DNA from 2 places in the Streptomyces sp. NPDC006140 genome. Region 2 is predicted to be linked to the other one. Evidence: riboswitches for the same ligand, from Rfam matches in the RefSeq annotation. Region 2 holds a riboswitch; the other holds the start of a gene.

Region 1 (15,253 bases), on a different contig from region 2:
CACCAAGGACGGCGAGGAGATCCTCGTCAAGGCCCGCAACGAGGTCCTGCTGTGCGCCGGCGCCGTCGACTCGCCCCGGCTGCTGATGCACTCCGGCATCGGCCCCAAGGCCGACCTGGAGAAGCTCGGCATCCCCGTCACGCACGACCTGCCGGGCGTCGGCGAGAACCTCCTCGACCACCCCGAGTCGGTCATCGTCTGGGAGACCAACGGCCCCATCCCGGAGAACTCCGCGATGGACTCCGACGCGGGCCTGTTCGTGCGGCGCGACCCCGAACTGCCGCACCCCGACCTGATGTTCCACTTCTACCAGATCCCCTTCACGGACAACCCGGAGCGACTGGGCTACCGGCGGCCGGAGTTCGGCGTCTCCATGACCCCGAACATCCCCAAGCCCAAGAGCCGCGGCCGGCTCTACCTGACCAGCGCCGACCCCGAGGTCAAGCCCGCCCTGGACTTCCGCTACTTCACCGACGAGGACGACTACGACGGCAGGACCCTCGTCGACGGCATCAAGATCGCCCGCGAGATCGCCAAGACCGAGCCGCTGGCCGGCTGGCTCAAGCGCGAGGTGGCCCCCGGCCCGGACGTCACCGGTGACGAGGAGCTCAGCGAGTACGCCCGCAAGGTCGCGCACACCGTCTACCACCCGGCCGGCACCTGCAAGATGGGCGCCGCCGACGACCAGCTGGCCGTCGTCGACCCCGAGCTGCGCATCCGCGGCCTCGAAGGCATCCGCATCGCCGACGCCTCCGTGTTCCCCACCATGACCACGGTGAACCCGATGATCGGCGTGCTCATGGTCGGGGAGAAGGCCGCCGAGCTGATCGGTGGTGGTGCCAAGTGACCGCGACCCTCGAACCCCCGACGGAGCAGACCATGGACACCACCCCCGTCTTCTCGGTGGAGGGCCTGTGGAAGGTGTTCGGCCCCAAGGCCGACCGCGTCCCGGCCGACCCCGAACTCACCGCCCTCGACGCCGCCGAGCTGCGCGCCCGCACCGGCTGCACCGCAGCCGTCCGGGACGTCAGCTTCGACGTGCGCAAGGGCGAGGTCTTCGTCGTCATGGGCCTGTCCGGCTCCGGCAAGTCCACGCTCGTGCGCTGTCTGACCCGGCTGATCGAGCCGACCGCCGGCACCATCGCCATCGACGGCGAGGACGTCCGCGCCATGGACCGCTCCCGGCTGCGCGAACTGCGCCGCCACCGCGCCGCGATGGTCTTCCAGCACTTCGGCCTGCTGCCGCACCGCACGGTCCTCGACAACGTCGCCTACGGCCTGGAGATCCAGGGCATGGGCAAGGCCGAGCGGCGCGAACGGGCCGCCGAGGTCGTCGCCAAGGTCGGCCTTGAGGGCATGGAGCACCGCCGCCCCGGCCAGCTCTCCGGCGGCCAGCGCCAGCGCGTGGGCCTCGCCCGGGCCCTCGCCGTCGACCCCCAGGTCCTGCTGTTCGACGAGCCGTTCAGCGCGCTCGACCCGCTGATCCGGCGCGACATGCAGGAGGAGGTCGTCCGGCTGCACCGCGAGGAGGGCCGCACGATGGTCTTCATCACCCACGACCTCCAGGAGGCCCTCAGGCTGGGCGACCGCATCGCCCTGATGCGTGACGGCCGGGTCGTGCAGCTCGGCACGCCCGAGGAGATCGTCGGCTCGCCCGCCGACGACTACGTCCGCGAGTTCGTCCGGGACGTCCCGCGCGAGCAGGTCATGACGGTCCGCACGGCCATGCGCCGCCCCTCGGCGGAGCTGGACGGCAGCGGACCGGCGGTCCGGCCCGACGCCACGGTCTCCGAGGCCATCGAGGCCGTCGCCCGCGCCGGCGCCCCCGCCCGGGTCGTGGACAAGGGCCGGTGCGTGGGCATGGTCGACTCCGACACCCTCCTCGGCGTCGTCGCCGGCACGGAGCACCCCGCCCCGCCGGGGACGGAGCAGCCCAGGGAGGCGGTGTGATGGCGACCATCACGGCGAACCCGCCCCGCATCGGCCTGCCCGGACTGCTGAAGAACCGGGCCGTCCAGAAGCTTCTCCTGCTCGCCGTCGCGGCAGCGATCCTCGTCCCCCTGGCCAACGCCCGCTGGGCCAGCGGCACCTGGCCGAGCGCGCTGACCGTCGACTTCTCCGAGCCGCTCGCCAAGGCCAGCGACTGGATCATCGACAACCGCGACAGCCACCCGCTGTTCCTGTACTTCTTCGGCCACGTCAGCAACGTCGTCGTCATCGCCGTCCGGGCCGTCTACCTCACCCTCCTGGCCGTCGGCTGGGCCGGTGTCACCGCCCTGGGCGCCCTGGTCGCCTGGCGGGTGGCCGGAGTGAAGCTGGCGCTCGGCACGGCCGTCGCGTTCCTCGCCTGCGGCCTGCTCGGCATGTGGGTGCCGACCATGCAGACCCTCGCCCTGATGGTCGTCGCGGTCCTCGCGTCGGTCGTGGTGGGCGCCCTGCTCGGGCTCGCCGCCGGGCTGTCCGACCGCATGGACCGCGTTCTGCGACCGGTCCTGGACACCATGCAGGTGCTGCCCGCCTTCGCCTACCTGCTGCCGGTCGTCCTCGTCTTCGGCATCGGCGTCCCCGCGGCCGTCCTGGCCACCGTCATCTACGCCGCCCCGCCCATGGCACGCCTCACCGCGCTCGGCCTGCGCGGCGCCGACAAGGAAGTGCTGGAGGCCGTCGAATCGCTCGGCTCCACCGCACGCCAGCGGCTGCTGACCGCCCGCATCCCGCTGGCCCGCAAGGAACTCCTCCTCGGCGTCAACCAGACGATCATGATGGCGCTGTCCATGGCCGTCATCGCCGCCGTCATCGGCGCGGGCGGCCTCGGTGACCGCGTCTACCAGGCCCTGGCCTCGGTCGACGTCGGCGCCGCGCTCGCCGCCGGCATCCCGATCGTGCTGCTGGCCGTCGTCCTGGACCGCGTCACCGGCGCGGCGGGCGAGAAGCTCGGCGCCGCACCGGAGCCCCGCGGCCGGCTCGGCCGGCTGCTCGCCCTGGCCGGGGTCGTCGCCGTGGCGGTCGCCGGACGGCTCGCGGGCCGCCTCGACTGGCCCGACACCTGGGTCGTGGGCATCGCCGAGCCCGTCAACCGCGCCGTCGACTGGATGACCGCGCACCTGTACTCCGGCGTCCCCGTCATCGGCGGCACCGCCGACTGGGCGGGCCACTTCACCACCTGGGTCCTCGACCCGGTCCGCGACGGCCTGCAGGGGCTGCCCTGGTGGTCCCTGCTGCTCATCGTCGCCGCCCTGGCCTGGGTGATCGGCACCTGGCGCACCGCGCTCACCGCCGTCCTCGCCATGGCCGCGATCGGCGTCCTCGGCGTCTGGAAGCCGTCGCTGGACACCCTCTCCCAGGTCCTCGCGGCCGTCGCCGTCACCCTCGTCGTCGGCTTCGCCGTCGGTATCGCCGCGGCCCGCAGCGACCGCCTGGAACGGGCACTGCGCCCCGTCCTCGACGTCTTCCAGACGATGCCGCAGTTCGTGTACCTGATCCCGGTCGTCGCCCTGTTCGGCGTCGGCCGCGCCCCGGCCGTCGCGGCCGCGATCGTCTACGCGCTGCCGGCCGTCGTCCGCATCACCACCCAGGGCCTGCGCCAGGTCGACCCGGCCGCGCTGGAGGCGTCCGGCTCGCTCGGCGCGACCAGCTGGCAGCAACTGCGGCAGGTCCAGCTGCCACTGGCCCGCCCCGCCCTGCTGCTCGCCGTCAACCAGGGTCTCGTCCTGGTCCTCGCCGTCGTCGTCATCGGCGGCCTGGTCGGCGGTGGCGCGCTCGGCTACGACGTCGTCTTCGGCCTCGCCCAGGGCGACCTGGCGACCGGTCTGGTGGCCGGCGTGGCGATCGTCTGCCTCGGCCTGATGCTCGACCGGGTGACCCAGCCCACCGAACGCCGCGCGAAGAAGGGAGCGTGACATGCGAGTCCGTACGACCGCCGCGGTCGCCGCGGTGAGCTCCCTGGCGCTGCTCACCGGCTGCGGCGCCGCCGACATGACCAAGCAGGCCTCGCCCTTCGCGGGCGCCCAGGGCGCCAAGACCGTGACCCTGTCCGTGCAGTCCTGGGTGGGCGCCCAGGCCAACGTGGCCGTCGCCCAGTACCTGCTGGAGCACGAGCTGGGCTACCGCGTCGACACCGTCCAGGTCGACGAGGTGCCCGCCTGGGACGCCCTCAGCCAGGGCCGCGTCGACGCGATCCTGGAGGACTGGGGCCACCCCGAGCAGGAGAAGCGGTACGTCGACGACAAGAAGACGATCGCCCGGGGCGGCGGACTCGGCGTCACCGGCCACATCGGCTGGTTCGTGCCGACGTACCTCGCCAAGAAGTACCCCGACATCACGAATTGGAAGAACCTCAACAAGTACTCCCACCTGTTCCGCACCCCCGAGAGCGGCAGCAAGGGCCAGCTGATGGACGGTTCGCCGTCCTACGTCACCAACGACAAGGCGCTGGTGAAGAACCTGAAGCTGGACTACCAGGTGGTGTTCGCGGGCTCCGAGGCGGCGCAGATCACGCAGATCAAGCAGTTCGCCAAGGAGAAGAAGCCCTTCCTCACCTACTGGTACGCGCCGCAGTGGCTCTTCAAGAAGGTCCCGATGACCGAGGTGAAGCTGCCGCCGTACAAGGAGGGCTGCGACGCCGACCCGGAGAAGGTCGCCTGCGCCTATCCGCACACGCCGCTGCAGAAGTACCTGAACTCGGGCTTCGCGAAGAACGGCGGCAAGGCGGCGGCCTTCCTGAGGAAGTTCCAGTGGACGACCGAGGACCAGAACGAGGTCTCCCTGATGATCGCCGAGCAGAAGATGACGCCGGAGGACGCGGCGAAGAAGTGGGTGGACAGCCACAAGTCCACCTGGAAGAAGTGGCTGTCCTGACGTCCTTTAGGCCAGCCGGTCGGCGATCTCCCGCAGGGCCCGGGCGGCCCGCCGCTGGAGTCCCGGCCCGAAGGTGATCCGGGTGGCCCCTCGCGCGCCGAGTTCGGCGGGCGAGGGGCCCTCGTCGACCAGGGCCCCGACGTTGATCGGCCCCTGGATCCCGGCCCGCAGCAGCGGCAGCACGTCCGGCGGGGCGCCGATCGGGTAGACGCAGTCGGCCCCCGCGGCGACGTACAGCGCGGCCCGCTCGATGGCCCGCTCCGGGTCGACGACCCCGCGGGCGAAGGTGTCCACGCGCGCGTTGACGAAGAGCCGATCACCCGCCGCCTCCCGCACGTCGGCCAGCCATGCGGCGTGCGCGTGCGGGTCCTTGAGTACCCCGCCCGCCGAGTCCTCAAGGTTGCAGCCCACCGCCCCCGCCTCCAGCAGCCGCTCCACCAGCTCCTTCGGCGCGAGCCCGTATCCGCCCTCCACGTCCGCCGACACGGGCACGTCGACGGCCCCGGTGATCCGGGCGACCGCGGCGAACATCTCGTCGGCCGGGACCTGCCCGTCCTCGTACCCGAGACAGGCGGCGACGCCGGCGCTGGGCGTGGCGAGCGCCGGGAAGCCCGCCTCGGCGAACACCCGGGCACTGGCCGCGTCCCAGGGCCCGGGCAGGACGAGGGGATCCCCGGGCGCCCGGTGGTGGTGCAGGGCTCGGAACGTGTCGGCCTTGCTCATGGCGTGTGACCCCCCGGCGGAATACGGCGGGCGACCATCACCCGGTTCCAGTTGTTGATGGCGACGACCAGCCCGATCAGGTGCGCGAGCCGGACCTCGTCGAAGTGCTTCGCGGCCCGCTCGTACACCTCGTCCGGCACAAAGCCCTCGGTCAGCACGGTCACCGCCTCCGTCAGCGCGAGCGCCGCCCGCTCCCGCTCGTCGAAGACGTCCCCGGCCTCCTCCCAGGCCGCCAGCAGATCGAGCCGCTTCTCGCTCACGCCGTGCTCGCGGGCGATCGCGAGATGCATGTCGAGGCAGAACGCGCAGTGGTTGAGCTGCGAGGCGCGGATCACCACGAGTTCGGCCAGGGCCGGGTCGCCGAGGCCCTGCTTGGCGGTGGCGCTCAGGGCGGACATGGCCCGGGCGACCCCGGGGTCCAGCAGCCGGGTCCGGGCCGTCACTTGTACTGGCCCGGCTGGTAGTGCCCCGGCGTCATCCGGCAGGTCACGCCGAACCGGTTCCAGGCGTTGATCGTCGCGATCGCGGCGATGAGCTGCGCCAGCTCGGCCTCCTCGAAGTGCTTCGCGGCCTTCTCGTACACCTCGTCCGGCACGAAACCGTCCGTCAGGACCGTCACGGCCTCCGTCAGCTCCAGGGCCGCCAGCTCCTTCGCGGTGTAGAAGTGCCGCGACTCCTCCCAGGCGCTGAGCTGCACGATCCGCTCGACGCTCTCGCCCGCCGCGAGGGTGTCCTTGGTGTGCATGTCGATGCAGAAGGCGCAGTGGTTGAGCTGCGAGGCGCGGATCTTCACCAGCTCGTACAGCTTGTGGTCGAGGCCCTGCCGGGCGGCGATCTCCAGTCGGACCATCGCCTTGTAGACCTCGGGCGCGTGCTTGGCCCAGTCCAGGCGGGCGGGCTCCTCGGGGGCGTACTCCACGGTCTTCTCTTCGCTGATCGTCATGGACTCGACCCTAGGAAGAAAGCAGCCCAGGGGTATGGTCCATTTCCATGGCGAAACCCTGGGCCACTTTCGGTGTCGACCTGCATCTGGAACCGGCCGGCCCCGGACTGCGCCGGGGCCTGACCGACGCCCTGCGCGAAGCGGTCCGCTCCGGCCGGCTCGCCCCCGGCACCCGGCTGCCCTCCTCCCGCGCGCTCGCCGCCGACCTGGGCATCGCCCGCAACACGGTCGCCGACGCCTACGCCGACCTGGCCGCCGAGGGCTGGCTCACGGCCCGGCAGGGCTCGGGGACCCGGGTCGCCGAGCGCGAGGTCGTCCCGCCCAGCGGCACGGCACCCCACCCCCGGGCCCGCACCCGCCCCGCTTACGACCTGCGCCCCGGCAGCCCCGACCTCGCGTCCTTCCCGCGCGCCGAGTGGCTCAAGGCGGCCCGCCGCGCCCTCCACACCGCCCCCCACCACGCGCTGGACTACGGCGACGACCCCCGCGGCCGCCCCGAGCTGCGGACCGCGCTCGCCGGTTACCTCTCCCGGGCCCGGGGCGTCCGCGCCGACCCCGAACGGATCGTGGTGTGCTCCGGGTTCGCCCACGGCCTGAAGCTGCTCGGCACGGTCCTGCGGGAACGCGGGGCACGGACGGTCGCGGTCGAGTCGTACGGCCTCGGCACGCACGGCAGGCTCCTGACCGCGTCCGGCCTGGACCTCGCCCCGCTGCCCTTCGACGGGCTGGGCACGGACCCGGGCGGTCTGTCCGCCGCCGACGCGGTCCTGCTCACCCCCGCCCACCAGTTCCCCATGGGCGTGCCCCTGCACCGCGACCGCCGCGCGGCCGTCGTGGACTGGGCGCGGCGCACCGGCGGGCTGGTGCTGGAGGACGACTACGACGGCGAGTTCCGCTACGACCGGCAGCCCGTCGGCGCGCTCCAGGGCCTGGACCCCGACCGGGTGGTCTACCTGGGCACCGCGAGCAAATCCCTCGCGCCCGGGCTGCGGCTGGGCTGGATGGTGCTGCCGCCGGACCTGACCCAGCAGGTCGCCGAGGCCAAGGGCGGTGTCGACACCTGCGGGGTGCTGGACCAGCTGACCCTGGCCGAGTTCCTCACGTCCGGCGCCTACGACCGGCACGTCCGCGCGGCCCGCCTGCGCTACCGGCGCCGCCGGGACGCCCTGGTCGCCGCCGTCGCGGCCCGGGCCCCTGAGGCCCGCGTCACCGGCATCGCGGCCGGCCTGCACGTCCTGCTGCGGCTGCCGCCCGGCACCGAGGAGTCGGTGGTCCAGGCCGCCCGCTGGCAGGGCCTCGCGGTCCACGGACTCACCCGCTACCGGCGCCCGGGCGCGCTCGCCGAACCGGTCGACGCCCTGGTCGTCGGCTACGGCACACCACCGGACCACGCCTGGTCGGGGGCGCTGGACGCGCTGTGCGCGGTACTGCCCGGATAATCGCGGGACTTCGCCGCCGGAATACCGCGGCATGCCACTCCGCCCCTTGCGATGACAAGCCGGGACGGACGTCCGGTCACTTCCGCGCGACCACGCCGTCCGCCGCCTCGACCGGCGCCTCCCCGAACCGCGACAGCGCCAGCGCCCCGGCCACCGCCACCGCGAAACCGAGCAGCGCCAGCCATCCCAGCCCCGGCCGCGTCCGGTCCCCGAGCCACACCACGCCGATCAGCGCGGGCGCGACCGTCTCCCCGAGCACCAGCCCGGCGGTCGCCGTGGTGACCGCCCCGCGCTGGAGGGCGGAGGTCAGCAGCAGGAACGCGGCCCCGCCGCCGAGCAGCAGCGCGAACGCCGCCGGGTTCGTGAAGAGCACGGTCGGCGTGAGCCCGTCGATGAGCCGCACCCCCACCTCCACCACCCCGAACCCCAGCCCCGCAGCCAACCCCAGCGCGAGCGCCCGCCCCCGCTCCGGCAGCCGCCCGCCCGCGACCCCGAGCAGCAGCACCCCGGCCACCGCGCCGACCAGCGCCCACCTCAGCCAGACCGGCCCGGCCCCGTCGCCCTCCGCCCCGGACGCCGGCCCCAGCAGCGCGAGCCCGGCGCACACCACCCCCACCGCCGCCCACTCGACCCGGCTCAGCCGCACCCCCAGCAGCCGCGCCGCGACCACGGCCGTCACCGCGAGACTCGCCGCCAGCGCCGCTCCGACGGCGTAGATCGGCACGGACCGCAGCGCGAGGATCTGCCACCCGAAACCGAGCCCGTCCAGCGCGAGCCCGGCCAGATACCGCCACTGCCGCAGCGCCCGCCACAACAGCGCCACGTCCCCGACCGGCCCGGTCGCGGCCGCCACCCGCGCGGCGATCGCCTGAAGCACCGTCGCCGTACCGAAGCAGACGGCGGCACCAAGGGCGCACAGCATCCCAAAGATCATAAATCGACAGTACGGTGAGGCCGGCAGACGGGGGGTTCGTGCGCCTCCGTTCTCACCGATCTCTAGGCTCATCCGTTTCCTCAGGCCCGTGGTGATGTGTTGCCCATGGGGGTGAGCCGGAAGCTGCCGCTCGGCGAAGGCGAGACGGCCCGCACTGCTTGTGCCCCTGGCCTGCTGCGTGCCGGGGCGGAGGAGAAGACAGGGGAGGTCCTCACCGCGGGGGTGCTGGCGCAGAGGGTGGGCTGGGCCGCTGATCTGGTGTGCGGCATTGCTGACGAGTTGCTGGCCGCGCACTGGAATGCCGCCGATGTGGACCTGCTGGCCTCGGGTGCGGACGCCGGGGGCCGGGCGCGTTCTGCGGTCGGCGAAGTGGCTGGCCGACCTGACCGCTGGGGTTCTCAGGACGTGGCCTGCCGATCCTGCGGAGCGCACTCCGGTTGAGTGGCAGGCCGTGCGCGAAGCCGTGGCCGGCGGCCGGGATCTGCCCTCCGCCCTGATCACGTCCCGCTCCCGTCAGGTGACCGCCTTCGTGCGCGTGCAGGGGCGGTTGCCTGCTGGTCTGTTCGATCTGGAGGCCGTGCCCCGCGCAGCGCGGATGCTGCTGCTGTCCGCCTGTGACGGGCAGCAGGCCACGATCGTGCGCGGGGATGATCCGCGCCGGGCGCTGCTGCGGCTGCAGCTGCCCTGCCGTCAAGCCCGGCGCAGCGGGCACACGACCGCGCTCGGGGTGGACTGGGGCCTGAACACCCTCCTCAGCGCAGGCGCGGCCCGCCTGCACGGCGACGGGCGCATCACGGCTCTCGGTGCCGGGGGCATGTTCCGGACGGCCGGTGGGCTGGCCAGAGTGCACCGGCTGCGCCGCAACGGTGAGCACCTGCACGCCGAGAACGGCCACTGCCGGCAACTCATCGGCTAGCGTGATCCACGTCGAGGACCTCCGCTCGATGGAAGCCCGCGGCATGGGACGCACCCTGAACACCCGCCTCTCCCGAGCCGTGCGCGGGCAGATCGTGGACCGGATGCCGTCCCGGCCCGGGACACCTCCCGCCACTGCCCCCGCTGCCTGGTCCCGCTGCGCCACCGCAAGGCCCCTGACCGGCCCACCAGCTGGAAATGGGCCGTTTGCCCCAACCCGGAGTGCGGCTGGCAGGGCGACCGCGACACCGGGGCGTGGCTGGGGGTGCCCCTCTGGAGGAGCATCGCCGCCCGCGGCCCGGCCCACCAGGCCAGACCGCCACCGACCGCGCCACGGGCACCATGGCCATCCGCTCGGTGGCGGACAAACTCGAAGCCACAGCCCTGGTCACTCCGGCCACGAAGACCAGCCGGGCCGACCGGTCCGAGACCGCCCCCACCCGGCGCCGCACCACACGCCCCGCGCCCAGGCGACGCAGGGCACTCCCCCGCTCGAGCGGGGGGACCCCCATCACGGGCCCAGGACGGCTGCCCCGCGCAGCCCACCGGCACCAGGGCGTGCCGACGACCAGCACACCCACCCGCCGACACCAGCCGCGCGGAGCAGCACTGGGCGCAGGATTCCACCTCCACGCCCATGCCTCCCCACACGGAAAACGATCCCGGAAACTCAAGCCCACTCAGGATCACTAAGCTGATCAGAGACGCTGTCCGCTCGGCAGTGCACACGGGGACACCCAGGGGGAGACACGGACATGGCGGAAACACGGCGACGACTGCGTTCGAGCACGGTGGTGCTGGGCGGCATGGGCGTCCTCGCGGCGGCCCTGTCCGCGTGCGGCTCCGACCCGGACCGCCGCTGTGTGGACCGGGACAGCTACGACTACATCAACGGCTACAAGATCGTCGCCGACCAGAACTGCACGTCGTCCTCCGGCTCCTCCACCGGCAAGTCCCGCAAGAAGACCGGCAAGACCAGGGCCATGGACGCCGACTGGTACTACGACGCCGACGTCAGCGGCGGCTACGCCGACCACGGCACCTTCAGCCGCAGCGAGGCCGTCGACCGGGGCGGCTTCGGCTGCTCCGGCTCCGGCAGCGGCGGCGGCTGACCGGGCCGTACGCAGATGGAACGCCGCACCGCGGAACCCCGCCCCGGCTGGCAGCAGACCGTCGAGGAACAGGGCCTGATCTACCCGCTCACCCGCTACCCCGACGACTCCCTGCGCCCCTACTGGGACGAGAGCGCGTACTACGTCTTCACCCTCCCGGAGATCGAGGCCCTGGAGGAGGTGGTCGAGGAACTCCACCGCATGTGCCTGGCGGCGGCCGAGCACATCGTCACCGAGGGCCGCTTCGCCGACCTCGGCATCACCGACCCCCGGGTGGCCCGGGCGGTCGCCGAGGCCTGGCACCGCCGCGCCGAACTCCCCTCCGTCTACGGCCGCTTCGACCTCCGCTACGACGGCACCGGCCCGGCCAAGCTCCTGGAGTACAACGCCGACACCCCCACCTCACTGGTCGAGGCCGCGTCCCCCCAGTGGTTCTGGATGGAGGAGCGCTTCCCCGGCGCCGACCAGTGGAACTCCCTCCACGAACGCCTCATCGACGCCTGGAAGAAGCAGTCCGCGCTCCTCCCGCCGGGCAGCCCCCTGTACTTCGCGTACTCCTCCGCCGACGAACTCGGCGAGGACATGATGACGGTCGCCTACCTCAAGGAGACCGCCGAACAGGCGGGCCTGGCCACCGACTGGATCGCCATGGAGGAGATCGGCTGGGACCGCCTCTCCGGCCGCTTCGTCGACAACCGCCTCCGCTTCATCCGCAGCATCTTCAAGCTCTACCCCTGGGAGTGGCTCACCACCGACCGCTTCGCCGACCACGTCCTGGACACCCTCGACAACGGCGGCGGCACGGGCTCCACCCTGTGGATAGAACCGGCCTGGAAGATGCTCCTCAGCAACAAGGCCCTCCTGGCGATCCTCTGGGAGCTCTACCCCGACCACCCGAACCTCCTCCCGGCCTACCTGGACGGCCCCCGGGACCTGCCCGCGAAGGGCTGGGTGGCGAAGCCCCTGCTGGGCCGAGAGGGTGCCGGCGTGACGATCCACGAGCCCGGCACGGAACCCGTCACCCGCGACGAACCCTGCTGCTACCAGCAACTCGCCCCCCTGCCCGACTTCGACGGCAACCGCGTGGTCCTGGGCGCGTGGGTGGTGGAGAACGAGTCGGCGGGCCTGGGCATCCGGGAATCGTCGGGCCTGATCACGGACGAGTACGCACGCTTCCTGCCCCACGTGATCCTTTAGAGGGGCTTGAGGGGAGTCGCCCACAAGGGGCGCGGGGAACTGCGCGACAAGCCACCTACCACCCGCACCCGGCAACGAACGGCACCCGGTAGGCTGACCGAGGGCCGTGACTGGCGCGCTGGGATGGACGAACCATCGGGGAGCGGCCCGGGAGACGAGAGCCGTGCGCCTGGGCCGTACCGTGAACGCTGAACGCAACGTCCGGAGGTCCCACATGCCAGCCGAGCCCCTCTCCACCGCTTCCACCGCCTACCGCGCCGCCCTCGACGTGATCCGCGCCGTCGAACCCCGCGTGGCGGACGCCATCGGCCAGGAGGTCGCCGACCAGCGCGAGATGCTCAAGCTGATCGCCTCCGAGAACTACGCCTCCCCGGCCACGCTGCTGGCGATGGGAAACTGGTTCAGCGACAAGTACGCCGAGGGCACCATCGGCCGCCGCTTCTACGCCGGCTGCCGCAACGTCGACACCGTCGAGTCCCTCGCCGCCGAGCACGCCAAGGAGCTCTTCGGCGCCCGCCACGCCTACGTCCAGCCGCACTCCGGCATCGACGCCAACCTCGTCGCCTTCTGGTCGGTCCTCGCCCAGCGCGTCGAGCTGCCCGCCCTGGAGAAGGCCGGCGTTCGCCAGGTCAACGACCTCTCCGAGGCCGACTGGGCGGAGCTGCGCCGCGCCTTCGGCAACCAGCGCATGCTCGGCATGTCCTTGGACGCCGGCGGCCACCTCACCCACGGCTTCCGCCCGAACATCTCCGGCAAGATGTTCGACCAGCGCTCCTACGGCACCGACCCGGCCACGGGCCTGATCGACTACGAGGCCCTGCGCACCTCCGCCCGTGGGTTCAAGCCGCTGATCATCGTCGCCGGCTACTCCGCGTACCCCCGTCTGGTGAACTTCCGGATCATGCGCGAGATCGCCGACGAGGTCGGCGCCACGCTCATGGTCGACATGGCGCACTTCGCGGGCCTGGTCGCGGGCAAGGTCCTCACCGGCGACTTCGACCCGGTCCCGCACGCCCAGATCGTGACGACCACCACCCACAAGTCCCTGCGCGGCCCGCGCGGCGGCATGGTCCTGTGCGACGACTCCCTGAAGGACCAGGTCGACCGCGGCTGCCCGATGGTCCTCGGCGGCCCGCTCCCGCACGTCATGGCCGCCAAGGCCGTCGCCCTCGCGGAGGCCCGCCAGGAGTCCTTCCGCGACTACGCCCAGCGCATCGTCGACAACTCCCGGGCGCTGGCCGAGGGCCTGATGCGCCGCGGCGCCACGCTGGTCACGGGCGGCACGGACAACCACCTGAACCTGATCGACGTCGCCTCCTCCTACGGCCTCACCGGCCGCCAGGCCGAGGCCGCCCTGCTCGAGTCGGGCATCGTCACCAACCGCAACGCCATCCCCGCCGACCCGAACGGCGCCTGGTACACCTCGGGCATCCGCATCGGCACGCCCGCGCTCACCACCCGCGGCCTGGGCACGGCGGAGATGGACGAGGTCGCGGGCCTGATCGACCGGGTCCTCACCACCACGGAACCGGGCACGACCAAGTCGGGCGCCCCCTCCAAGGCGGCCCACGTCCTCGACGGCAAGATCGCCGACGAGATCTCCCGCCGCGCCACCGACCTCGTGGCCGGTTTCCCGCTGTACCCGGAGATCGACCTGGGCTGACGCCCCGGGCTCGTCATTCGTCCAGGTCGATCAGCACCTGACGCGGCTCCTCCCGCGGCGGTCCGGCTTCCCGCCGGGCCGCCGCGCGGTGCATCAGCAGCGTGCCGCCCGCACCGGCCGCGAGCCCCAGCGCCCCCGCCGTCACCGCCCACCGGACGTCACCCCGTACGTCACCCCGCCCCGGACCGTCCAGGTCCGCGGCGGCGGCCGTGCTCCCGGCGGGCCCGCCGTCCCCGTCACCGAGCAGCCGCGCCCTGTCCAGCCGCTCGAAGACGGACCGGGGCGCCCGGTGCCAGCGGATGTCGTCGTCCTCCACGGCGGGCGTCGGATCCGACCGCACCCACGGGGTGCCGTCCTCGGCCACCACCAGCTGGTCCTGCCGCTCGACGGCCACGTCCCCGCCCGGCGGCCGGTTCGTGCTCGGCCACCCGCCGACCCCGGACAGCCCCCACACCACCGTGAGCCGCACCCGCGGGAAGTTCCCCTCCGCCCACTCCTCCGGAACCCGCTCCGTCCCGGTGTGCGTGGGCTCCAGCAGCTGCCACAGCCGGGCGAAGGCCGGCTCGCCGGAGCGCACCGCCGTCGTCCGCCCCGTACCACCCGCGATGACCATCGCCACGTCGGGCACGTCCCGCTCCCGCGCCGGGAGAGCCACGACGGCCGGCACGGCCGCGCACCCGGCCACCGCGCCCGCCACCGCCACCACCAGCGCGCCCCGCACCACCCAGCCTCGTGCCCGCAAGGGATCCCCCTCCCCGTCCGCAGTGCCCGAGCGCGGCCAGGGGCAGCCCCCCCCCTCCCGCGCCTCACCCCTTGTTACACCGCCGGAGCCGAACGGGATCCCGTCTGTTTCCAGCCCGTTCCGGATCGCCCCCCGGGACCTGAGAGAATGGTGAGCATGGCCTCTGACCGACCCCGCGTGCTCTCCGGCATCCAGCCCACCGCCGGTTCGTTCCACCTCGGCAACTACCTCGGCGCCGTCCGCCAGTGGGTGGCCCTGCAGGAGACCCACGACGCCTTCTACATGGTCGTCGACCTGCACGCGATCACCATCCCGCAGGACCCGAAGGACCTGCGCGCGAACACGCGCCTGGCCGCCGCCCAGCTCCTCGCCGCGGGTCTCGACCCGGACCGCTGCACGCTCTTCGTCCAGAGCCACGTCCCCGAGCACGCGCAGCTCGCCTGGATCATGAACTGCCTCACCGGCTTCGGCGAGGCCGGCCGGATGACCCAGTTCAAGGACAAGTCCGCCAAGCAGGGCGCCGAGCGCGCCTCGGTCGGCCTGTTCACGTACCCGATCCTCCAGGTCGCGGACATCCTGCTCTACCAGGCCCACGAGGTCCCGGTCGGCGAGGACCAGCGCCAGCACATCGAGCTCACCCGCGACCTCGCCACGCGCTTCAACGGCCGCTTCGGCGAGACCTTCACCCTCCCGAAGCCGTACATCCTCAAGGAAACGGCGAAGATCTA
Region 2 (15,253 bases):
CGGCGACCGTGCGGGTGCTGCACGCGCCGACCCGGAAGGTGGTCAGCCACTTCAACAAGGCGACGAAGGGGCGGATCGTGCGCAGCCTGCTGACCGCCGGGGCGGTCCCGGGGTCGCCGGCCGAGCTGGTGGAGGCGCTGCGGGACCTCGGGTACGTCGTGGAGGCGACGGCGCCGGTGAAGGCGGGGCAGGCGTGGTCGCTGGATGTGCTGGTGGACGAGGTGCACTGACCCTCGTTGCGGCATGCGCAATGCCCTTTGCGCAGGCTGCTCGGCCGACGGCAGGATGAGCGGCATGGCCTCCTCTCCCCTGCCCGCCTCCGTGCTGGACCTCGCGCCCGTCGTCCCCGTTGTCGTCATCGAGGAGGCCGGCGACGCCGTACCGCTGGCGCGGGCGCTGGTCGCGGGCGGGCTGCCCGCGATCGAGGTGACGTTGCGGACGCCCGCGGCGCTGGAGGCGATCCGGGAGATCGCCGGGCAGGTGCCGGAGGCGGTGGTCGGTGCCGGGACGGTGCTCGGCCCCGGGCAGGTCGCGGAGGCGGTGGCCGCGGGCGCCCGGTTCCTGGTCAGTCCCGGCTGGACGGACGTCCTGGTCGAGGCGATGCGGGCGTCGGGCGTGCCGTTCCTGCCGGGGGTGTCGACGGCGTCCGAGGTGGTGGCGCTGCTGGAGCGCGGGGTGCGGGAGATGAAGTTCTTCCCGGCCGAGGCCGCGGGCGGCACGGCGTATCTGAAGTCGCTGTCGGGGCCGCTCCCGCAGGCGCGGTTCTGCCCCACGGGCGGGATCGGCCCGGGCTCCGCCCCGGACTACCTGGCGCTGCCCAACGTCGGATGCGTCGGCGGGAGCTGGATGCTCCCGCCGGACGCGGTCGCGGGCCGCGACTGGGGGCGTGTCGAGGCGCTGGCCCGGGCGGCGGCGGGACTCAGCGCAGGTGGGACGTGTCGTTGAGGAGGCGGACGCTGGCGTTGCCGTCCGCGTAGTACGCGACGACCGACAGGGACGCGGCCGACAGTTCCATGCGGAACAGGGACTCCGGCGGGGCGCCGAGGGCGAGCCGGACGAGCGTCTTGATCGGGGTCACGTGCGTGACGAGCAGGACCGTGCGGCCGGCGTACGCCGCGATCAGCTTGTCGCGGGTGGCGGCGATCCGGGTGGCGGTCGCCGCGAAGCTCTCGCCGCCGCCGGTGGGTTCGGCGTCCGGGGAGGCCAGCCAGGCGTTCAGGTCGTCCGGGTGGCGCTCGCGCACCTCGGCGAAGGTGAGCCCCTCCCAGGCGCCGAAGTCGGTCTCGCGGAGTCCGTCCTCGACCTCCACGTCCAGGCCGAGCCGGGCCGCGACGATCCCGGCGGTTTCCCGGGTGCGGGCGAGGGGCGACGACACGACCGCCTGGATCGTCCCGCGCCGGGCCAGCAGAGCCGCCGCGCGCTCGGCCTGCTCCCGGCCCGCGTCGGACAGCGAGGGGTCGCTGCCGCCGCTCCCCGAGAACCGCTTCTGCGGCGTCAGCGGCGTCTCCCCGTGCCGGAGCAGCACGAACGTGGCAGGAGCCCCCATGTCGGCGGGCGCCCAGCCGGGCGCGGCGACGACCTTCGCGGCACGGGTGTCGGCACCGGCCTTCGCAGCGCGAGCGTCGGCGTCGGCCTTCGCCGCACCCGTGGTGTCCGCGTCGGCCTTCACCTCCGGGGCCCCCGTCTGCGCGGCATCCGGCCCCGGGCCGGTCGGCACGGTAGCCGTGCGACCCGCCGCGGGGGCACCCGCCGCCAGGGCGTCGCGCACGCGAGCCGCGCCCGCCGCCGCGTCGCCGGGCGGCTCCGGCGGCGTCGTCGCCGCCGCTCGGGCCGCCGTGTCCAGTTCAGCCGTCGACGCCGGCTCCGACCACTGCTGTCCCTTCGCCCCCGCGTCCATCGCCTCGTTGGCCAGTCGGTCCGCGTGTTTGTTGCGCTCCCTCGGGATCCACTCGTAGGTCACCCGCCCCGGCGGGAAGACCCGGGCCGCCTCGGACGCGAGGGGCTTCATGTCGGGGTGCTTGATCTTCCAGCGGCCCGACATCTGCTCGATGACGAGCTTGGAGTCCATCCGGACGTGGACCGTCGCGGCCGGGTCCAGCGCGTGGGCGGCGTGCAGGCCGGCGAGGAGGCCGCGGTACTCGGCGACGTTGTTCGTGGCGACGCCGATGTACTCGGCGGTCTCCCGCAGGGTCTCCCCCGTCGCCGCGTCGCTGACCACGGCGCCGTAGCCCGCGGGCCCCGGGTTGCCCCGCGACCCGCCGTCGGCCTCGACGATGAACTCCCGCACCGCAACGGCTCCCTGAAGGCCTAGAGACCGGACTCGGACGTGCGCACCAGGATGCGGCGGCAGTTCTCGCAGCGGATGACCGTGTCGGGCGCCGCCTTGCGGATCTCACTCAGCTCCGTGATGGCGAGCTCCTGCCGGCAGCCCTGGCAGCTGCGCGCGTACAGCTTCGCCGCGCCGATGCCGCCCTGCTGCTCGCGCAGCTTGTCGTAGAGCTTCAGCAGGTCGGCGGGGACGGACCCGGCGATGACCTCGCGCTCCTTGGTGACCGTGGCCACCTCGGCGTCGATCTCCTCGAACGCCGCGTCCCGCCGCGCGGTCGCGTCGTCGATCTTCGACTGGACGGAGGAGACCCGCTCGGTCAGCTCGGCCACCCGCTCCTGCGCGGACTCCCGGCGCTCCATGACCTCCAGCACCACGTCCTCCAGGTCGCCCTGCCGCTTGGCGAGGGAGGCGATCTCGCGCTGGAGGTTCTCCAGGTCCTTGGGGGAGGTGACGGCGCCGGAGTCCAGACGCTGCTGGTCGCGGGTGGCGCGCCGGCGCACCTGGTCCACGTCCTGCTCGGCCTTGGTCTGCTCGCGGGCGGTGTCGCTCTCCTCGGTCTGCGCGGCGACGAGCAGGTCGCGCAGCTGGGTGTGGTCCTTGGTCAGCGACTCGATCTCGGCGTGCTCGGGCAGCGACTTCCGCTTGTGGGCGAGCTGCTGGAGGCGGACGTCGAGGGCCTGGACGTCGAGGAGGCGGATCTGGTCGGCGGGCGCGGCGTTCAGTTGGGGGCTCCAGGTGACGGTGAGTGGCTGGTCCAGGGGTCGGTGACCGTTGTCGAGACGTGGACGCGCAGGTCCCATCCGTGCCGGTCGGAGATCTCGTCGAGCTGGCTCGCGGCCAGCTCGCACCAGGGCCACTCGGTGGCCCAGTGCGCCGCGTCGAGCAGCGCGAGGGGGCTGTGGGCGCGGGCCTCGGAGACGGGGTGGTGACGCAGGTCCGCCGTGAGGAAGGCGTCGACGCCGGCCGCGCGAACCTGGTCGAAGAGGCTGTCGCCGGAGCCGCCGCTGACGGCGACCGTGCGGACGAGGGCCTCGGGGTCGCCGGCGACGCGGATGCCCTGCGCGGTGGCGGGCAGCCGCTCGGCGGCGCGGGCGGCCAGCTCGCGGACGGTCAGCGGGTGGTCCAGGGCGCAGACGCGGCCCAGGCCCCGGCGGCCCTCGGGGTCGCTGGGGTCGGGCACGAGCGGCCCGGTGACCCGGAGGTCGAGGGCGCCGGCGAGGGCGTCGGAGACACCCGGGTCGGCGGTGTCGGCGTTGGTGTGGGCGACGTGCAGCGCGATGTCGTTCTTGATGAGCGTGTGCACGACGCGGCCCTTGAAGTGCGTCGCCGCCACGGTCGTCGTGCCGCGCAGGTACAGCGGGTGGTGGGTGACGAGCAGGTCGGCGCCCAGTTTCACCGCCTCGTCGACGATCTCCTGGACCGGGTCGACGGCGAACAGGACCCGCGTGACCTCCTGGTCCGGGTCGCCCACGACGGTGCCGACCGCGTCCCAGGACTCGGCCCGCTCGGCGGGCCACAGGTTCTCCAGCGCGGCGATGACTTCAGACAGACGGGGCACGGGTGCAAGGCTACCCGCCTGATCTGTGGCGTCGAACCGCCACCGCCCGCTCCCGGCACCCCTCGCCCCGCTGAGCACAAACTCCCCCTTTCCCTCAGGCGAATCGTTCCTGGAACACCCTTATGTGTGAAGCCGGAGCTCACGGAATTCCCCGCCCGCACGTGCGAAAACTACGTTCGTCACTGGAGGTGACCGAACGATGACGGCCTGTGCGATCGAGCCTTCGGCGGGACACGAGGACGGGGCGGCGCCGGCGGGCTGCACGCTCACCGTGGACGGTGCCTACGCCGCACGCCTCGCCTCGGCCGGCGACTCCTGGTTCCCGGAGCGCTGGACCCTCGACGGCCCGGAGCCCTACGCGGTACCCCTGCCCCGCAACCAGCCGGAGGAGCCCGGCACCGAGGTGCAGCCGATGGGGGACGGGCGGGTCCTCATCCACCGGCTGGTGGCCCGGCGGCACGCCTTCTCCCTGCTGTACCCGACCGGGCCGGGCACGGGTGAGCTGCCCCTGGGCGCGGTCGAGTGCCCGGACGACTCCGCCCGGCTGCGGCTGCTGCCGCCGGTGCCCGGTGGCGAGAAGGCGTACGCCCTCGCCGTCGGGCCGCGCTCGACGTCGGTGTGGCTGGTGGCGGGCGGCGCGTTCGGGCCCGAGCGGCTGGCCGAGCTGCCCGGCCGCTGCTCGGGCGGGGTCTGGCTGGACCGTACGGCGCGGCTGCTGGCCCTGGACCGGGAGACCGGCGGCCGCACCAAGGCCGTCGTGGTGGACCTGGAGCGCGGCGGCGAGGTGTCGCCGCTGCTGCAGATCGCCGCCGACAGCGACGACCGGCTGCTGCTCGCCGACCACGACAGCGGACTGCTCATCGTCCGCTCGGACGCGCCCTCGCCCGGGCGGGCCCGGCTGGGCTGGGGGGTGCTGGGCAGCACCCTGCCGGTGCGGTTCCCGGAGTGCCTGCGGCTGCGGGACTGCTCCGTCACGCCGTTCGCGATCCAGCCGGGGCAGATGCTGACGCCGGAGAGCTGTGCGGTGGCGCTGCGGGTCGACGGGCCGGCGGGCAGCTGGATCGGCGTGTGGCGGCCGGCCGAGCGGCGGGTGCACCATCTGCGGGCGCCGGAGGGGTGGTTGGCGGGCACCGGCCTGTGGACGGCGGACGGGGTGCTGCGCCTGCCGTTCGTGACGCGGGACGTGCCGTGCGGCGTGGCCCAGGTCAGCCCGCCGACGGCCGTGCCGTCGGAGCCCGGTGCCGGGCCGTCGGAGCCTGGCGTCGTGCTGCCGGAGCCTGGCGCCGCGTCACCGCCTCCCGAACCCGGGGCCGTGCTGCCGGAGCCCGGCGCCGTGTTGCCGGAGCCCGGCGCCGCGCCACCGTCTCCGGAGACGGGCGCACACCCCGGGGGGACGGCGCCCTCGGGGCATCCGCCGGAACCGGTACCTCCGGGTCCGGGCCACTCCGGGCACCCGTCGGAGGCCGCCTCGCCGGCCGGTGCCGGGCCGTCCCCGGCCCCCTCGGCCGCGCGCCCGGTCCCGTTGCAGCAAGCGCCGTTGGGACGCCTTGTAACGAACTAGTGCCGGTTGTCGTGGCCGCCTGGATCCGGGGTGCGGGGTGCCGGTTAGACTCGCCCGGCTGTAAGAAAGATCATGTTGACGGGGTGAATTCCATCCGATGAGCGACGCCAGCACGAACCAGCCGCGCAATGACGTCCAGGAGATCTCCGCCGGCCACGGCCGGCACCGTGGCGAGGTCTCCACGCAGGACTGCGAGACGGCTCCGCGCGGACGCCACCGCAAGCCGGTGGCGGAGACCGAGCAAGCCGTGACTGCGGCCTGACGGCACGCCAGTCACCGACGCGCGAACGGCCCCTCCCACCACACGGCGGGAGGGGCCGTTCCTGTCCTGGGGTCGTCCCCATTCCCTGGGGCGTCCCCATTCCCTCACCCGCGTTTCAGCCCGAGCACCTCCGCCGCCGCGAACGTCTCCCCGGCCGGCCGGTCCGCGTAGTACGGCCCGAGGACCGCGTCCAGTTCGTCGTACGTGAAGGTGTCCTGCTTGCTGTCGAACTTGGCGGCGACCCGGGGCCGTTCGACGACGGCCACCATGCCGCCGTGCACCACCAGGAGCTGCCCGGTCACCCGGGCCGCGGCGGGCGAGGCCAGATAGCCGACCAGGGGGGCGACGTGCTCGGGGGCGAGCGGGTCGAGGCCGCCTCCGGAGGGCTGTTCGACGCCCGCGAAGACGTCCTCGGTCATCCGGGTGCGGGCGCGCGGGCAGATGGCGTTGGCCGTCACGCCGTACTTGCCGAGGGCGAGGGCGGTGGAGGTGGTGAGGCCGACGATCCCGCCCTTGGCGGCGGCGTAGTTGGGCTGTCCGGCGGATCCGGCGAGGAACGCCTCCGAGGAGGTGTTCACGATCCGCCCGAACACCGGCGCCCCGGCCCGCTTGGACCGCTCACGCCAGTGCGCGGCGGCGAACCGGGTGGTGTTGAAGTGCCCCTTGAGATGTATGCGGAGCACGGCGTCCCACTCCTCCTCGGCCATCGAGAACACCATGCGGTCGCGCAGGATGCCCGCGTTGTTGACGAGGATGTCGAGTTTGCCGAACTCGGCGACGGCCAGCTCGACGAGCTCGCGCGCCTGCTGGAAGTCGGAGACGTCCCCGGTGTGCGCGAGGGCGGCACCGCCGGCGGCCCGGATCTCGGCGGCGACCCGATCGGCCGGACCGGCGGAGGTCTCGCCCGTGCCGTCCCGGCCGGGCCGCCCCTGGTCGTTGACGACCACGGCGGCGCCGAGCCGGGCGAGTTCCAGCGCCTCGGCCCGGCCGATCCCGCGGCCCGCGCCCGTGACGATCGCGGCCAGTCCCTGGAGCGGAAGCGGCATGGCGTGGTCCTCACATCTCGATGCAGGTGCGCAGGGCGGTCCCGGTCCGCATCTGGTCCAGGGCCTCGTTGACGTCGGTGAACGGGACCCGGTGGGTGATCAGGCCCGCCAGGTCGACGCGGCCCGCGCGCCATAGGGCGATGGTGCGTTCGTAGGAGCGCAGGACGTCACCGCCGCCGTACATGGACGGCAGGATCCGCTTCTCGTCGAAGAACAGCTCGAACATGTTGAGCTGGAGGAAGTCGTCCATGGCTCCGGCGCCGACCACGACGAGGGTGCCGCCGCGCCGGGTGGTGTCGTAGGCGGTGCGTGCCGTGGCCGACTTGCCGACGACCTCGAAGACGTGGTCGAAGCCCTCGCCGCCGGTGATCTGCTGTTTGGCGTCGGGCAGTTCGTCGGGCGAGACGGCCCGGGTGGCGCCGAAGCGGACGGCCGCCTCGCGCCGGGAGGCGACCGGGTCCACGGCGACGATCTCGGCGGCCCCCCGCAGCCGGGCGCCCTGGATCACGGAGACGCCGACGCCCCCGCAGCCGATGACCGCCACCGACGAACCGGCGTCCAGATCCGCCGTGTTGAGCGCGGCGCCCAGTCCGGTCGTCACGCCGCAGCCGATGAGGGCGGCGATGTCGAAGGGCACGTCGTCGGGTATGGGCACCGCGCACCCGGCGTCGACGACGACCTCCTCGGCGAAGGTGCCGGTGCCGGCGAAACCGAAGAGGTCCCCGCCGGGGCGCTTGAAGTTGGGGGTGCCCGCGTTCATGAACCCGGCGAGGCACAGCTCCGTCTGGCCGCGCTTGCAGGCGGGACAGGCACCGCAGGCGGGCAGCCAGCAGACGATGACCCGGTCGCCGGCCTTCAGGTGGTCCACGCCCTCGCCGACCTCGAGGATCTCCCCCGCGCCCTCGTGCCCGGGCACGAACGGCGCGGGCTGCGGCAGCACCCCGCTCATCGCGGACAGGTCGGAGTGGCACAGCCCCGTGGCGCGCACCCGGATGCGCACCCTGCCGGGGCCGAAGCCCACCGCCTCGACGTCGTCGAGGACCTCCAGCTTGTCCTGGCCGATCTCGTGCAGTACGGCTGCGCGCATGGTGCGGCTCCCCTAGTACGGCGTTGCGGGACTCAGGTGTGTTCGACGACGGTGTCGGCGAGGACGGGCGCGTCCTGCCGCTCCACGGCGCTCACGGCCACCCGGACCTCGCCGTCGAGCCGCCACATGCGCACGCGCAGCGTCTCCCCCGGGTACACGACCCCGGCGAACCGCGTGGCGTACGAGCGCACCCGGGTCACGTCCCCGCCGAGCAGCGTGTCGACGACCGCCTTGAGGGTCATGCCGTAGGTGCACAGGCCGTGCAGAATGGGCCGCTCGAAACCGGCGACCTTGGCGAACTCCGGGTCGGCGTGCAGCGGGTTCCAGTCGCCGGAGAGGCGGTAGAGCAGGGCCTGGTCCTCGCGGACGGGCCGCTCGACGGTCCGGTCCGGGTCGCCGGCGGGCGGGTCGAGCCGGCCGGACGGCCCCCGGTCGCCGCCCCAGCCGCCCTCTCCCCGTACGTAGATCTGCGCGTCACTGGTCCACAGCGGCCCGTCGGTGTCGGCCACGTCGGTGCGCATGACGAGGACGGCCGCCTTGCCCTTGTCGTACACGGCAGCGATGCGCCCGGTGGCCCTCGCACGGCCCTCGGCCGGGAGGGGGCGGTGGATCCGCAGGCTCTGCCCGCCGTGCAGGACCCGGGCGAGGTCGACGTCGATGCCGGGCATGGCCAGCCCGCCGGTCACCCCGGGTTTTCCGGCGCCCGCGACGGTGGCGAAACTCGGCAGGACGTGCAGCCGGGACTCCAGGGTGTAGCGCAGCTCGTCGGGGTCGGTGGCGGGAGTGCCGGCGCCGATGCCGAGGTGGTAGAGCTGCACGTCCTTGTGGTCCCAGGAGATCTCGCCGGTCCGGGGTTCGGCGGCGAGCGCCTTGGCTGCGTCGATGGGCATGGGGCTCCTGATCGCCGTGGGGGAAGACCTCGGTACGGCCGTCCGCACCGTCGGCCGCACCGAGGCCGTCTGGGACCGAACTGGAACGCGTTCCAGTCCTGCGCCTCTGTATAGCCCAGCCCCCCGCACTTGTGAAGGCTCCTGACGCCGTGTCAGATGACTGCCCACACCGGATCAGGACCGTGTCACCGACGCCGGAAAGCAAGCGGCGGCCGCATCGAGAAAGTCGATACGGCCGCCGCTGCCGTGACGAGGTTCCGTCGCCCGACGGTGATGCCGGGATGACGAGGATCAGACGCCGTAGGGGTTTTCGATGACGTAGATCCAGTCCCCCTCGGTCGTCCTCCTCATCACCTCGACCGACTTTCCTTCCACGACGCCGCCCTCGCTCGTGATCCGCCAGGGCACCTGGACCATCGCCAGGTCGCCGTTCTGATGGACCGACGCGGCCCCCATCTCAAAGGTGCCGGGCGCGGCGAGGTAGGGCTTCAGCGCTTCCTTGATGCCTTCTCTGCCGTAGACCGGCTGCTGTTCCGGTCCCGGTACGAACATGGCGTCTTCGTCGAACAGGGAACCCAGTCCGTCGAGATCCTGGTCCTTGAGGTACTGCGCGAAGCGCTCGTGCACGACTTCCGGTGTCATGTTCTTTCCGTTTCTTTTCGTTTCTTCGTAGCGGACGGGCGGGCCGGCGTGTCAGACGCCGTAGGGGTTGTCGATGATGTAGACCCAGTCCCCCTCGCTCGTCCTCCTCATCACCTCGACCGCCTTTCCTTCCACGGTTCCGCTCTCGCTCGTGATCCGCCAGGACGGCTGGACCATCGCCAGGTCGCCGTTCTGATGGACCGACGTGGCCACCACCTCCATGGTGCTGGGCGAGGCGAGGTAGGGCTTCAGCGCTTCCTTGATGCTTTCCCTGCCGTAGACCGGCCGCTGTCCCGGTCCCGGTACGAACATGGCGTCTTCGTCGAACAGGGAACCCAGTCCGTCGAGATCCTGGTCCTTGAGGTACTGCGCGAAGCGCTCGTGCACGACTTCCGGTGTCATGTTCTTTCCTTTGCTTTCCTTCGTTGCGGACGGGTCCGGCAGGGTGATGGGCTCGCCGGGGGTGGGCCAGTGCAGCGGGACGCCGGCGGCGTCGAAGGTCTGCTGGACGTGGCTGCGGTCTTCGGTGTAGTGCGCCCAGCCCTCGGCATGCACGGCCACCACGAGGGGGTCGCCGAGCAGGCGGCGGGCCTCGACGGCCTGGGTCGCGGTCAGCGACAGTCGTATGTCCCCGAATGCCTCGAAGCCGGCCGCGCCCAGGTGCAGCAGCGCCACGTCGATGCGGTACCGGTCGGCCAGGGCGCTCATCGCGTCCAGGTCGACGGTGTCACCGGAGACGTACACGCTCGGTGCCGAGCCGTCGTCGGTGTGCAGGAGGAAGCCGGTGACCGGACCGGTGATGTCCTCGGTGCCGACCGGACCGTGGCGGGCGGGGACCGCGGTGATGTTCAGCGGCGTGCGACCCGGCTTCGACAGGGTCCGGGTCTGCCAGGGCTCCAGGCCGACGGCCGCACCCCCGAGATCCTTGGCGCCGACGACGGTGGTGAACACCTTTGAGGCAGCGGAGGCCACCGTACGCCCGGCGGTGTCGAGGTTGTCCTGATGCCCGGTGTGGCTGACCAGGGCGGCGTCGAGAGCGGGCAGTTCGCCGGGCTTCAGCGCCGGGTCGGCGGTCTTGCGCACCATGACCGGGCCGTCCTGGTGCTCGGTGCCGGCGGCGTCGAAGGTCGGGTCGGTCAGCAGCGTCCAGCCGGCCAGGCGGATCAGCGCGGTGGGGCCGCCGAGCACCGTCACGGTGTTCGCGGCACGGGTCACGGCATCGTCGGTTACCACAAGTACTCCTTGACGATCAGTGGTTGGCTCCCTCACTCTGGCTGAGTTACTTTCTCCTGGGAAGTACATACCTTTGGGTGAGGTGAGCACGTGCAGGAAAGCACGCGAGGCAACGTCCGTAATCCGGCCTGCCCCAGCAGGCAGCTGTTCGACCTGGTCACCGCCCGGTGGGCCACCCTGGTCCTGGTGGATCTCATGGAGGGCCCGCAACGCTGGTCCGAACTGCGCCGGCGGGCCGGCGGCGTCAGCGACAAGATGCTCGCGCAGACCCTGCGCGACCTCGAAGCCGGCGGACTGATCACCCGCACCGTGCACGCCGACCGCCCGCCGACGGTGCAGTACGCCCTGACCGACCTCGCCCGCGGCGCCACCGCAGCACTGCAACACCTGCAGAACTGGGCCGAAGAACACACCAGCGACTACGCCCACCGACACAGCCACACCACCCACCCGAAGCCCTGAAAAGGGCAGTCTCGGTGTGCTCCTGACCGAGGACGCTGATCGGTGTGAGCATGCTGTGTCCACTACAGTTCAGCGTGGGCCGTGACTGGCGCTGAGGTGGAGCACCACCGGGGAGCGGTCTGACGAGACGTCGTTGCCGTGCGCCTGGGCGAGTGGTCAGCAACGCCTGGAGGGCAACGATGTCCGCGACTCAGACGGCCCAGCTCATGGATGGCACCAGCCTCGCCAAACGCATCGTCGAAGAGGCTGCTGCCAAGGCGGCGGAGATCTCACGACGCACGGGGACCAGTCCCTGTCTGGCGACGGTGCTGGTGGGAGAGGACCCCGCGTCGGCCACATACGTTCGCATGAAACGAGCGCGGTGCGCGAAGGCAGGCATCCGGTCCCGGCATATAGGTCTGCCCGCCACCACCACGACCGCCGAGCTGATCGACACCATGGCTGACCTGTCCGGCGATCCGGACGTGCACGGCATCCTGCTCCAACATCCTTGTGGCCCGCACATCGACGAGCGAGCGGCGTTCGAGGCCATCGCTCCGGAGAAGGATGTCGACGGGGTCACGATGCGTTCCTTCGCCGCGATGAGCTTCGCGCTGCCGGGCTTCGTGTCCTGCACTCCGGGCGGGATCATGCGGTTGCTGGATGCCTACGATGTCGAACTCGCCGGCAAGCACGCCGTTGTGGTGGGTCGCAGCGCGATTCTGGGCAAACCGGCCGGGATGCTGCTGCTTGCCAGGGACGCAACGGTGACGTACTGCCACTCGCGGACGACGGACCTGCCGGCGATCGTCCGGGAGGCGGACGTCGTGGTGGCAGCCGTGGGACGGCCCCGGCTGATCCGCGGTGAGGACATCAAGCCCGGCGCGGTGGTGATCGACGCCGGCTACAACCCGGGCAACGTCGGCGACGTGGACTTCGACACCGCCCTCACCCGAGCCGGTCTGATCACTCCGGTTCCCGGCGGCGTCGGGCCGATGACCATTGCCGTCCTGCTCGCGCAGACCGTGGAAGCCGCCGCGAACCAGCTCGGGATGCGGCACCACTGACGCCTCATGGAGGAGGCGGTGGGGGTGATCGGGCGATGACATTTGTCCTGCCGGATTCCGTACAAGCGCATCTGCCGGACGGGCCCGGCCGGTCCGTAGCGTCGCTGCCGTGAACTGGTTCGTACGCCGTGCTTCGTACCGCCGCTGCACGGCGCACCTCTGATCGGAGGCGGGACATGTCCTGGAGACACGAGGTCCGGTGCCGCGTCGAGGCGCTACGGTCGGCCGCCCGCGAGGGCCGGGAGCGGCAGCGCCACTACGCGGCGAACAAGGAGCGCCTGAAGGCCGAGTGGCGAGCCGCGCAGCGGGCGGGTGAGCACCCCGGCCCGCCGCCCAGCGGCGTCACCCTGCTGCCGTGGCTGCTGCTGGGGATGGGCGCGTGCTCCAACCTCGTCCAGGGCCGCACGCCCAACCCGTGGATCGGCGGCCTGGGCCTGCTGGCCTTCAACTCGCTCTACATCTACGTGGCGCTGCGCTCGTTCCACAAGGAGAAGCGCGAGGCCCGTTCCACCCGGGTGGCGCTCGCGCTGCTGACGGCCGTGACGTGCGCCCTCGCCGCCGGCTACGGCGACAACTGGCTGCTGTTCTTCCCCCTGCTGGGGCTCGCGACGGGCGCGGCCCTGCGTCTGTCGCACCTGCGGCCGGCGGGGACGGCGGTGGCGGTGCTGGCGGGCGCGGTGGCCTGCTTCCACGACGGCTGGGGCGGCCTCGACATCGCGTACGCCACCTGGATCTCGACGATGGTGACGGCCGCGATCATGCGGCTGTCCGAGGCGGTGCGCGAGTTGCGCGCCGCGCGGGAGGCGCTGGCCCGCCGGGCGGTCGAGAAGGAACGGCTGCGGTTCTCCCGCGACCTGCACGATCTGCTCGGGCACACGATGTCGGTGATCGTCGTGAAGTCGGAGGCGGCCCGCCGGCTGGCCGCCCGGGACCTGGACGCGGCGCTGGCCCAGATCACGGACATCGAGGCCGTGGGCCGCCAGGCCCTGACGGAGATCCGGGAGGCGGTGACCGGCTACCGGCAGGGCAGCCTCGCCGCCGAACTCGACCGGGCGCACTCGGCACTGACGGCGGCGGGCATCACGCTCGTCGTCAGCCGCTCGGACCCCCCGCCCGGTCCGCAGACGGAGGCGCTGCTGGGCTGGGTGGTGCGGGAGGCGGTCACCAACGTCGTCCGCCACAGCGGGGCGAACCGCTGCGAGATCACGCTGACGGGCGCCGGGGAGCGGGTACGGCTGACCGTGGCGGACGACGGGGGCGGGGCGGTCGGCGGGGGCGGGGCCGTCGCCGAGGACGGGGCCGTCGCCGAGGGCGGGGCCGTCGCCGGGGCCGGGGCGGGCACCGGAGGCCGGGCAGCCACCGGTGGTACAGGGCTGGTCGGGCTGGCGGAGCGGCTTGCGGTGGCGGGCGGCTCGCTGGCGGCCGGTCCGCGGGCCCGGGGCGGGTTCGCGGTGACGGCCGAACTCCCCCTGGACGCGGCCGATGCCCGGCCGGAGGGGGCGGAACGTCCGCACGACGACGCCGGCGTGTACGTTGGCCGACGGTCCGCGTCACACGTCGGCGGCGCCGGCACCGGTCAGGGCGACAGGCCCTAGGGGAAGCCGACGACAGCCAGGGGAAATGGAGCACATGGCACGCGTCGCCGTCATCACCGCGCCGAACATCGGGTACCGCAACACCGGCATGCTGACCGTCGACTTGGCCTTCGAGTCCCTGCGGCGGCGGATGGGCGGCGGGCTCGACGCCAACTGGTACACGCTGCACACGCCGGAGACCGTACCCCTGCGGGAGTGCGCGCGCGGCACCCGCCTGCCGTTCCGCTTCCTGCCGCTGACCGAGCACCTCGACTCGCTCCGCGACCACGACGCCGTCGTCTTCTGGGGCGACTTCCTGCACACCCGGCACTACCTGGCGCAGGACGCGACGAACCGCCTGCTCGACTTCGGCTTCGCCGCCGACCGGAACGCCGCCCGGGGCCTGCTGCAGCGGACCATGCTGCTGGCGGACCAGCCGGACGAACTCCTCGCCCGGACCCTCAGCTACGGCGGGACCATCCTGCACAACACGCAGTCCGACTACGAGGACAAGGAGTACGGGCCGCTGTTCTCCCGCCTGGTGACGCGCAGTCACCGGATGTGGGTGCGGGACCCGCTCTCGGCGGCCAAGATCGCGCACCTCCGCAAGGACCGTGCGACCGACTACTTCGGTTCCGACGCGGCGCTGCTGTCCCGCCCGGGCGACCTCGGCCACCTCCCGGCCACGGCGTGGTCCCGGTCGGTCCCCGAGGGCGGTGCGATCGGCGTGTTCCTCGGCGCCCGTACGCCGGTCCCCGACTGGCTGCCGGGCTTCTGCCAGGGCCTGTCCGACCGGCTGGGCGCCCCGCTGGAGTGGCTGCCCTGGTTCGACCGGGACGTCCCGGCCGCGGTCGGGCACATCGCGCAGCGGCCGGGGGAGCACACCATCGGCGATCTGCTGGGGGTCCTCCCCCGCTACCGGCTCGTCATCACCGACACCTACCACCTGGCGGTCAACGCGTGGGGCGCCGGCACCCCGGCGGTGAGCGTCGGCGCGCCCGAGCCGACGCCGAAGACGCACGACGACTACCTGACGCTGAGCGATGTGAAGAAGCACGTCTTCCACATGGCGTACGACGCGACGGACTTCTATCTGTCCACCCAGGAGGGGTACGGGCAGGACCTGGACCGGATCGTCCACCTGGTGGAGGGCGGCGGAGCCGACGCCGTCGCCGCGCGCATCCGCGAGCACGCCGACCACTCGGCGACGTCCTTCACCGAGACGCTGGCGTCGCTGCTCGGCGCGCCCCGCCCTGCCCTGGCCCCGTGACCGACAGACCCGTCCGCGTGCTGCTCGCAGAGGACCAGGGCATGATGCGCGGGGCGCTCGCGCTGCTGCTCGGGATGGAGGACGACATCGAGGTCGTCGCCCAGGTGGCGGCCGGTGACGCGATCCTGGACGCGGCGCTCGCGCACCGCCCGAACGTCGCCCTGCTCGACATCGAACTCCCGGGCCGCAGCGGCCTGGACGCCGCCGCCGAGCTGCGCGCCCGGCTGCCCGAGTGCCGGGTGCTGATCCTCACGACCTTCGGCCGCCCCGGCTACCTCCGCCGGGCGATGGAG

What was found. Region 2 has a riboswitch for ZMP and ZTP ahead of ABZ386_RS02690 (bifunctional 5,10-methylenetetrahydrofolate dehydrogenase/5,10-methenyltetrahydrofolate cyclohydrolase). Riboswitches for the same ligand answer to the same signal wherever they lie in the genome.
Region 1: another riboswitch for ZMP and ZTP. It lies ahead of ABZ386_RS39940 (glycine hydroxymethyltransferase); the one in region 2 lies ahead of ABZ386_RS02690 (bifunctional 5,10-methylenetetrahydrofolate dehydrogenase/5,10-methenyltetrahydrofolate cyclohydrolase).

The regions. Positions count from the first base shown of each region.
Region 1 is NZ_JBEXTS010000026.1:49,015-64,267, reverse strand. It holds gene ABZ386_RS40000 (GMC oxidoreductase) at 1-847, shown strand, start outside; gene ABZ386_RS39995 (glycine betaine/L-proline ABC transporter ATP-binding protein) at 880-1,950, shown strand; gene ABZ386_RS39990 (ABC transporter permease subunit) at 1,950-3,899, shown strand; gene ABZ386_RS39985 (ABC transporter substrate-binding protein) at 3,901-4,857, shown strand; gene ABZ386_RS39980 (isocitrate lyase/phosphoenolpyruvate mutase family protein) at 4,864-5,580, opposite strand; gene ABZ386_RS39975 (carboxymuconolactone decarboxylase family protein) at 5,577-6,023, opposite strand; gene ABZ386_RS39970 (carboxymuconolactone decarboxylase family protein) at 6,020-6,523, opposite strand; gene ABZ386_RS39965 (PLP-dependent aminotransferase family protein) at 6,571-7,962, shown strand; gene ABZ386_RS39960 (hypothetical protein) at 8,039-8,884, opposite strand; gene ABZ386_RS39955 (hypothetical protein) at 9,348-9,812, shown strand; gene ABZ386_RS39950 (hypothetical protein) at 10,567-10,923, shown strand; gene ABZ386_RS39945 (glutathionylspermidine synthase family protein) at 10,939-12,120, shown strand; ZMP/ZTP riboswitch at 12,217-12,302, shown strand; gene ABZ386_RS39940 (glycine hydroxymethyltransferase) at 12,302-13,783, shown strand; gene ABZ386_RS39935 (hypothetical protein) at 13,797-14,396, opposite strand; gene trpS (tryptophan--tRNA ligase) at 14,682-15,253, shown strand, end outside.
Region 2 is NZ_JBEXTS010000001.1:563,281-578,533, reverse strand. It holds gene yaaA (peroxide stress protein YaaA) at 1-230, shown strand, start outside; gene eda (bifunctional 4-hydroxy-2-oxoglutarate aldolase/2-dehydro-3-deoxy-phosphogluconate aldolase) at 295-945, shown strand; gene ABZ386_RS02745 (bifunctional RNase H/acid phosphatase) at 920-2,287, opposite strand; gene ABZ386_RS02740 (C4-type zinc ribbon domain-containing protein) at 2,308-3,051, opposite strand; gene ABZ386_RS02735 (Nif3-like dinuclear metal center hexameric protein) at 3,048-3,887, opposite strand; gene ABZ386_RS02730 (hypothetical protein) at 4,087-5,448, shown strand; gene ABZ386_RS02725 (hypothetical protein) at 5,546-5,710, shown strand; gene ABZ386_RS02720 (3-oxoacyl-ACP reductase) at 5,815-6,756, opposite strand; gene ABZ386_RS02715 (Zn-dependent alcohol dehydrogenase) at 6,767-7,843, opposite strand; gene ABZ386_RS02710 (MaoC/PaaZ C-terminal domain-containing protein) at 7,876-8,733, opposite strand; gene ABZ386_RS02705 (DUF4440 domain-containing protein) at 9,025-9,375, opposite strand; gene ABZ386_RS02700 (DUF4440 domain-containing protein) at 9,427-10,608, opposite strand; gene ABZ386_RS02695 (helix-turn-helix domain-containing protein) at 10,699-11,070, shown strand; ZMP/ZTP riboswitch at 11,142-11,227, shown strand; gene ABZ386_RS02690 (bifunctional 5,10-methylenetetrahydrofolate dehydrogenase/5,10-methenyltetrahydrofolate cyclohydrolase) at 11,250-12,116, shown strand; gene ABZ386_RS02685 (histidine kinase) at 12,293-13,711, shown strand; gene ABZ386_RS02680 (hypothetical protein) at 13,746-14,960, shown strand; gene ABZ386_RS02675 (response regulator transcription factor) at 14,957-15,253, shown strand, end outside.